Regions from separate parts of the Arthrobacter tumbae genome, predicted to be linked through region 2. Evidence: predicted binding sites of a transcription regulator. Region 2 holds the regulator's gene; the other holds the start of a gene.
What was found. Region 2 encodes LexA, which represses DNA repair genes until DNA is damaged. Its sites were predicted from a motif close to TCGAACANNTGTTCGA; they were not measured.
Positions count from the first base shown of each region.

Region 1 (4,386 bases), 580 kb from region 2:
TGCCCGTGGACTAATCAAGTCTCTGGAGCCAGGGGACATCGTGTTTCACCATGCGGAGAGCTTCCTCCGCGCGGTCAGCCGGGTGTCGGAGCCATGGAGGCCGTGGCCTCGTCCGGAGGGCTACCCGCTGATATTCGAAGGGGAAGGCGACGACGGCTGGCTAGTCAAGGTTGATCCCATTCGAACCGATCTACAACTGCACTACAAGCGCGTTGCCCAGCTGATCCGCGTAGGAGGCAGCGCACCGCTCGACAGAAATGGTCGACCGCAGGAAAAGTACCTGTCAGCGCTGTCCGAGGAGGACGGCCTTGCACTCTTGGCAGAGCTCGATTTGCCTGCTCCTGGCACCACCGACGGTGGAAGCCTCTTCGGACGGCCGGACGAATTCTGGGAAGGTGAAAGTACAGATGCAGTGTCTCTTGGTGAGGTTCGCCAAGAACAAGCAGATCTGCGTCGGCATCTACTGCGGGGCCGGGTTACAGCACCGTGCTCAATCTGTGGTGAGGAACGCCCGTCCCGACTCCTGATCGCCGGCCACATCAAGCCTCGAAGCGAGTGCACCGAGCAGGAGCGCAAAGACTTTCGGTCCGTGGCAATGCTTGTCTGCAGCCTGGGCTGCGACGCGTTGTTCGGATGGGGATACATCATCGTGAACGCAGAAAGCCGAGTCCGCCGAGGCATCCCGGCAGAAACCAAGGACGTCGAAGCCGCCGTGGACCTCCTTATCGGCAAGGTGTGCAGCGCCTACAGCGCACACACCGCCCCTAATTTTGCTGCGCACTCCGATCTGCATCTTTCGCACGCTGGATAACAAGAACCGCATGCTGCCCTGGTAGCTTGGGGCGTCAGAATTCTCATCTGAACCTAGCTTGTCAGTGCGGTGAGCTACCTTTCTGTGTAGGTGTCGTTTCGCTGATCCTGTGAGGCGTCCGCGGTCTCAAGCCGTAGGGGGGCGGTTCGATGGAATTTGAACGTTTGCGTGATGAAGTGATCGATGTCGCCGCAGGCATCGACTTAGCTGCCACCCCCGGCGAGGTTTGGGCTCTCATCAAACCGGCGGAAACCGCTACGCTCCTTGATCCACATGTAGTGAAAGCGTTCCGTGTACCGGGCACCCCCGATGATGTCGGCGAGATGCAGGGCTATATTAGCCACCGAGATGGACGCGAGCAGGTACACCTCGTCGAGGTTGTAGAAGAAGTACCGAAGCGTTGGGCCCTCATTCGAATTGTCGGGGATCCCGATGAGGCAGCACGTACCGGGTACAGACTGACAGAAATACCGGGCGGCACTCGGCTTGAGCAGTTACTCAGCGTCACTGTCCCAGGGACCCAGGTAAGAGCAATCAATCAAGTCCGCCAGCAGTACTTGGCCGCGGCCCAAGCGTTCCTCGAACGGATAAAAGTGCTGGTCGAACCACCCGAACAGGGTTCATCAGGCAGGCATACCTGAAGCAGGAAAACCGGAGTACGGTCGATGAACCCTAGAAGCAACCAGCGTCAGTCAATTGCCAATGCAGAGTAGGGCACCGGTTTGTAGGCGGCATGATTTTCCCACCGGCGCCCGTTGTTATCTGGATTGTTCGGCCAATCTGCGCAGTTCATTGGTCATGGCTGTGGAAGGTGCGTATCCGTTCGACTGCTCGGTAAGAAATTTCCGCGCTACAGCTGTGCGGTCTCTGACTGTGTGAATCTCCTGCCAGGGCAGGCTGGCGCGCAATTCTCTAGCTAATTCGTCTATGCGCCCCATCAGCTTCGAGTATTCGGCTTGTGCGTTATCGCGAACGAGGCGGCTTGCCTCTCGCAGAATGAGGGTGGTGATGTAGCCACCTTCGTTAGATTGCAGCAACGGCTCCAGAAAAGTTTTGCCAATGGAGACGCGTGTGTGGGTCGTTCCGCCCCGGTACTGAGGATCACGCTCGAGCTGTTCGGCTAGGTGTGTTATTCGGATCCGGGATGCCCTATACAGGTTTGTGCTCTGAGCGTCCTGCTCCTCGGACCAGCTTTCTTGGATCTCCTCCAACTCCTGCTTCCAGGACGGCACAGCGTGGTAGAGGAATACGGCACCACTGGCGATCCATTGGAGGAAAACCCCATCAATCTGTCCGGAACGCTCCTGCCACTGGTTCAAAAGCTGTGGGGGCGGCTCCGGTTTCGCATCGTCATCCGGATGCCATGTTTCTATGAGTTCTGATGGGTCAAGGCGCGAAACCGTGAGGGACAAAAATGGCGCGAACGCGTGCTGGGCCAGGTCAAGGATTTCGTCAACGGAAGTCGTCTCATACTGAAGAACTACAGCCGGCTGCCCCGGGAATACCGCTTCCATGAGGCGCAGGCCTCGCCTCTCTACACCCTGACGGATTTCCAAAACCATGTCCTCGAAATCTTCCACCTCCGCACCATACCGAATTATGAGTTGACTGCTCTTTCTGCCCGACTATGACGCGACACCGCGCGCTTTTTCTGATGCCGTCTTCGTCTTCGCGACGTTGCTCCTGTGCCCAAAAGGGTTATTGGGGCGCCGCACCATCGTGCACGAGTGGATCGTTTATTGCTCGCACTATCTAACACAATGGTGAGCATCGCGTTGAGGGCCTTCTGCCCATATGTGCACGGCACAAGCCCCCCTCGCTTCGCTGCTTGTCCCGCACACAAATGGACAGCAGGGGCCATAGGCCCGCCTGCACACATCCACCACGTCACCGACACCGGAGAGCTCGCCCTGAGTGAGCGGTGGGATATGCACAGCCTCTTCTAGCTCGTGGCACTGCACAGCAAAAGCTGATCTAGGTCATCCATCTGTGGGCGGGTGGAGCCCGAAGGGGTGACGCTCAAAGGTCGTCCACCTGTGGTTGAGCTCGTGAGGGTGTATTTTAATCGAATACTTCTTCGATAGGTGGTGCGGTGTGACAGTGCCGGTGACTCTTGTGCAGGAGGTCAGGGTTCGGGCACCGGACGCCATGATTCTGGTTTCTCCGATGTCCATTCCTGCCGGCTTTCCTTCTCCCTCTCAGGACTATTACGAGAAAGGCATTGACCTCAACAAGCACCTCATCGCCGATACGACGAGCACGTTCATCGTGCGCGTCTCCAGGGACAGTATGACCGGCGCGGGAATCAGCGACGGCGACGAGCTCATTGTTGACCGCTCTCTCACGCCCGAGGACGGATCGGTGGTGGTCGCCGTGCTCGACGGGGAATTATCCATTAAGAGGCTGCGCATCACAGCCCGCGGGGTCGTTCTGGCTGCTGAGAATCCGGCGTTTCCGGACATCGTGGTTGCCGAACTGTCGGACCTGAGCATTTGGGGTGTGGTCACCCGGTGTCTACACTATGTCTGAGGCGGCACCAAAGGTGAGCGCGAGAGTGCACATACCCTAGGACCGCACTGATGACCCAGAAAGGTCTTGGCCATGACCACCGCCGTTTCGCCCTCGTGGACGCGAACAGCTTCTATGTCAGCTGTGAACGCGTTTTCGACCCCGCACTGGAGGGTGTTCCGACGGTGGTGCTGTCCAACAATGGCTGCGTGGTGGCCCGCTCGAACGAGGCCAAAGCGCTGGGCATCGAGATGGGAGAGCCGTGGTTCAAGCTGGCGGCCCGTGCGAAAGGGTGGGGCCTGATCCAGCGGTTGAGCAATTACGAGCTCTATGGTGATTTATCCGCTCGCTTCATGACGATCCTGGGGCGGTACTCGCCTGCCCTTGAGGTGTCCTCCGTCGACGAGTCGTTCCTGCTTCTCAAGGGCGCTCCCGAGGAGCTCGTCGTTACCGGCAGGAACATCAGATCGACTGTTGCCCGGAACACCGGGCTGCCCGTGTGCGTCGGCATCGGGCCCACGAAAACCCTGGCGAAGTTCGCCAACCGGGTCGCGAAGCAGAACCCCTGGATGGGTGGGGTCTGCAATCTGGACACCATGCCGGCCGCGCACGTAGAAACCATCATGAGCCGCGTCCCGGTCACCGGCATCTGGGTAATCGCCGGCCGTCTCGGTAAACGCCTGAACGTCATGGGCATTCACACCATCAAGGACCTACGGGACGCCGATCCGGTGCTGATCCGCAAGAGGTTCAATGTCGTCGTCCAGCGGAAGGTATTGGAGCTGCGCGGCGTCCCGTGCATCGAACTGGAAACCACCCGCGCAGACAAGAAGCAGACGATCTTTTCCCGGTCGTTCTCCACCCCGGTCATCACCATCAAGGACATGCATGAAGTCCTGTCCCTGTACGCCCAGTCTGCTGCAGTCAGGCTGGCCCGGGACAAACAGGTTGCGAAGGTGATGACCGTGTTCGCCGGGACGTCGCATTTCAACGAGAGGGCCTCCTCCTTCCCGTCCGTGACAGTGAAACTGTCGACACCGACCGCTGACCCGGTCATCCTTACCAAG
Region 1 covers NZ_JAFBCC010000001.1:2,492,845-2,497,230, reverse strand. Annotated here, with positions in the region: gene JOD47_RS12005 (HNH endonuclease signature motif containing protein) at 1-811, shown strand, start outside; gene JOD47_RS12000 (SRPBCC family protein) at 961-1,452, shown strand; gene JOD47_RS11995 (hypothetical protein) at 1,570-2,391, opposite strand; gene JOD47_RS11990 (LexA family protein) at 2,960-3,340, shown strand; gene JOD47_RS11985 (Y-family DNA polymerase) at 3,391-4,386, shown strand, end outside.
Region 1: JOD47_RS11990 (LexA family protein) is a predicted target of LexA. The motif match lies at 2,877-2,892, and genes of this name have one in related genera.

Region 2 (4,386 bases):
CGGGCGTCGAGGTCGAAGTCGCCCTGCCTCGAGCCCGTCAGGTATTCAGTACCGGTGGCCCCTGCGAGCAGCGGATACATCGAGTAGGTAGGCGGAAAACCGAGAGCAGTCCGGCCTGGCCCGCCGAAGGCGAGGAGGATGTGCTGCAATACCTCGTTTGATCCATTCGCCGCCCAGATGTTGTCCGCCGTGAGTCCGTGTCCCAGATACGTGGCGAGATGTTCGCGAAGCACGGTGAACTCACGGTCCGGATACCGATTCAGCCCGGCCACTGCTCCCTGCACGGCTTCAACGATTGCGCTGCGGACGTCTTCCGGAACACCATGGGTGTTTTCGTTGACGTTCAGCAGAATGGGGACGTCAATCTGAGGCGCACCGTATGGTCGGAGACCGCGCAAATTGTCGCGGATCGGCAGTCGGTCGAGGCGTTCCAGCGGATCGGTCACCATCAGAGTTTAACGCCGCCCGATCCCCTACAAAGAATTCCACTGGCACTGGGCGAACTATTACAGCCAGTCAAGCCAAGCGTTGCGCGGCGCGAGCGCAGCGCGCTTAGGGGTTGCCCACAGGAATATGGAGCGTCTGCCCGGCCTGTACAGTCGACGAGCCCAGGGCATTCAGTTCCACGATGTCCTCAACAACGGCACGCGGGTCCCGTTCCGGGGCGTACTCCGCGGCGAGAGCCCAGAGCGTCTCCCCAGACGTGACGCTGACCCGGATGGTGTCCGTGACGCCACTTACGGTTTCCGCTGCCTGCGCCTGGGAGGTGAAGAACGAAGCGATGATCAGCAGTGCGGCGGCGAGCACCGCGAGCGGCAACGCCAACAGAACAACCCACCCGCGGCGCGTGAGGTGAATGCGGGATACCGTGCCTCGCGTGGAATCTGTGCGGTCCTCCGGGAGGAGTTTGGTAGCTGATCCTGCAGTATGGAGCGTCGACATGGCGTCCACCTTTCTCGTTGTTGGATCTCCCACGGCTTTTTTCGAAGCTGTGTTCTATTCCTCTGCCTTTATTATTAGCACCTGTAAACTAATATTGTCGAGACTCGCTCGAACAAATGTTTGAAAAGACGTTCCGTCTCCCTTAGCGTTGCTGGCAAGGGTGACGGTCCGGCCGCTTCGAAAACCAGCTCATCACCCACCACTGACAAAAATGGTTGGCGAGCCGGCAGTCCGGGTCCCGCCGGAGGAAGGGATGCATCTCGTGGCAGAACTCAGTGCGGCACAGGACATGGCAGCGGTGCCTTCGTCAGACGTGAAGCGTGGACGCGGACGGCCGCGCGGCAGGGCCATACCAAAGGGAATGACAGCGCGGCAGACAAAGATCCTTGAGACGATCCAGCGCAGCGTGGCAGCACATGGCTACCCGCCGTCGATGCGTGAGATCGGTGACACCGTGGGGCTTGCGAGCCTGTCCAGCGTTACTCATCAGCTCTCGCAGCTGGAACGCATGGGTTACATCCGCCGCGATCCAAAGCGTCCCAGGGCCATGGAAATCCTGCTTCCACTCACACTTGGAGACAACGCGCCGCGCGTGATGCCGTCTTCTGCCGACGAGGAACCGACTCGGGCTTCGGCCGTCGACGCGGCAATGGTTCCCCTGGTCGGACGCATTGCGGCCGGAGGTCCCATCCTGGCGGATCAGGTTGTTGAGGACGTCATGCCACTGCCTCGGCAGCTCGTCGGACACGGTGAGCTCTTCATGTTGCGCGTCTCCGGCGACTCCATGATTGATGCCGCGATCTGCGACGGGGACTGGGTAGTGGTCCGTAAGCAGAGCAACGCCGAGAACGGCGATGTGGTGGCAGCACTCCTGGATGATGAGGCCACGGTGAAGACCTTCCGCCAGCGTGACGGTCACACCTGGCTCCTGCCGCAGAACACCAATTATGAGCCGATACTTGGCGACCACGCCACCATCATGGGCAAGGTTGTCTCTGTGATGCGCGCCCTCTGAACGGGCTTACGGCGTGGTGCTAGGCAGGCTGAGTCGCCGCAAGCCGGGAGAGGACTCCGAGCGCCGTTGAACGGTCCGTTGTGGACCAAAAGGGCGGCAGCGCAGCCCTGAGGAACCCGCCGTAGCCGGCGGTTGCCAGCCGGGAGTCCAGGACGGCCACCATACCCCTATCATCGTGGGCGCGAATGAGGCGGCCCGCTCCCTGCGCAAGACGGACGGCAGCGTGAGTAGCGGACACACTCATGAATCCGTTGCCCCCGGCCTTCGCCACAGCTCGGGTTCGCGCGGTCATCAGCGGATCGTCCGGCCGGGGAAACGGTATGCGGTCAATGGTGACCAGCCGGCAGGCGATGCCCGGCACATCAACACCCTGCCACAGCGACATCGTGCCGAACAGGCAGGTGTCCGGTTCCTCCGAGAACTGTTTCACCAGCGCAGACATGGAGGACTCGCCCTGGCAGAGAATCTCGACGTCGACCCGCTCCCGCAGTGCGTCAGCAGTATCCTCCGCCGCACGCCGCGAGGAGAACAGCCCCAACGCTCCTCCGCGTGAGGCCTTGATGAGCGCTTCCAACTCATCCATTTGTTCCTCGGACGTTCCGCGGCCTGGTTTCGGCAGGTTTTTGGCGACGTACAGGACACCCTGGCGGGGATAGTCAAACGGACTGCCAACGTCGACGCCCGTCCATGACGGCGCTCCTTCGCCGGTCAAACCGAGGGAGCCGGCAACCGGCCCGAACTCCGAGCCGATTGCGAGCGTAGCGGACGTCAGCACAACCGTGTGGTCCTCGAACAACCCGCGCCTCAGGCGCCCAGCCACCGACAGCGGCGCAATGCTGATTGTGGCAGGCGAGGAGTCATCAGCCGCGGAATACCCGGATCCTGGTGTGAAGGTACTTGGCCGGCTCGCCCAGAGCACTTCCCCCGCACCCCCTGCTGAAACCATGCGTTCGGACATTTCCAGCAGCACCAACAATCGCGAGCGGGCCATCTGCCGCCCGCCGTCTGCTGGCTGCGAGGACCCGTCGGAACTCGATTCAGACAGAGCCAGGCGGCACGATTCCCTCAGTTGCACCAGCGCGAGCTCCTGCAGCTCGTCGAGTCCACCAGCCATCAGACCGGTGGGCTGGGCGTCGAATGCGTTTTCAAAGGCGTCCTGCGCGGCCGCCAGCGTGTCGGTGTTGGATCCGAGATGGCGTCTCGCAGCCGAGGCCGCAGCGCCGATCAGTGCTCCCGAAAGTTGCCCGGACACCGCAGACGTCACGCGGTCGTGCAGCTCGTGTGCCTCGTCGATGACCACTACATCGTGCTCCGGAAGCACCGCCAGCCCCTCGAAAGCGTTGATCGCCAGCAGCGCATGGTTGGTAATGACGATGTCCGCCTTCCCTGCCCTCTCCCGTGCACGCTCGCTGAAGCATTCCTCAGCGACGGGACACTTTTGCGCACCGAGACACTCCATACTGGAAACCGACACCTGACGCCAGGCCCGATCGCTGACACCGGGAAGGAGCTCATCCCGATCCCCGGTCTCCGTTTCTTCCGCCCACTCCCGCAACCGCACGATCTCCCGTCCAAGCGGGGTGGACGGCCCTGCCATAGGATGCGGCGCGGCGGTGTCGCCGTCAAGGGCAAAGAGGGCTCCCGAATCGTCCTCGTCGGGGAAACCGCCTGCGGTCTTGTGCCGGCAGACATAATTCCCCCGGCCTTTCAGCAGAGCGACATTGACCGGCCGGGGCAGTGAGCCGCGCAGCGTCTCGAGGAGCCGCGGCAGGTCACGATTGACGATCTGCGCCTGAAGGGCAAGAGTGGCCGTCGAAACAATCGAGGTCGTGTCACCCTTCACAGCATGCGCGATGAGCGGAAGCAGATATGCCAGTGACTTCCCGGTTCCGGTGCCCGCCTGGACAAGAAGGTGCGTTCCGCTGTCGATCGCCTCGTCGACCTGGCGAACCATTTCATGCTGCCCGCTGCGCTGCTGTCCACCCATCGCCTCGACGACATCGTCAAGCAAACGAAGGGGGCTGATGCTTCCTTCAGCCATGCGTGACGAACGGCTCCAGTTCTGCCGCCAGACCTTCCCGGACCATCACATCGACCTGCGTGCCGTCCTCCACATGCTCCAGACGAAGGATCTCCGCATCCGGCTGATGCAGGCGGCTCACGACGTCGCCCCGCTGGTAGGGCACAAGCAGCGTCAGTTTCACGCTTGGACGCGGGATGGACTGGCTGATCAGCTCCATCAACTCCTCCATCCCCTGACCGGTGCGGGCTGACACGATCGCATGACGGGGTTCCCGCTGCCTGAGGCGCTCAAGCACAAATGGATCCGCTGCATCCGCCTTGTTCAGGACGACGATCTCCGGCACCTTGCGCGCGTCGACCTCCGTCAGGACGTCGCGAACCGCTGCGATCTGCCCCTCGGGATCCGG
Region 2 covers NZ_JAFBCC010000001.1:3,073,666-3,078,051, reverse strand. Annotated here, with positions in the region: gene JOD47_RS14565 (histidinol-phosphate transaminase) at 1-446, opposite strand, end outside; gene JOD47_RS14560 (LysM peptidoglycan-binding domain-containing protein) at 553-942, opposite strand; gene lexA (transcriptional repressor LexA) at 1,232-1,957, shown strand; gene JOD47_RS14550 (ATP-dependent DNA helicase) at 1,977-3,998, opposite strand; gene hflX (GTPase HflX) at 3,991-4,386, opposite strand, start outside.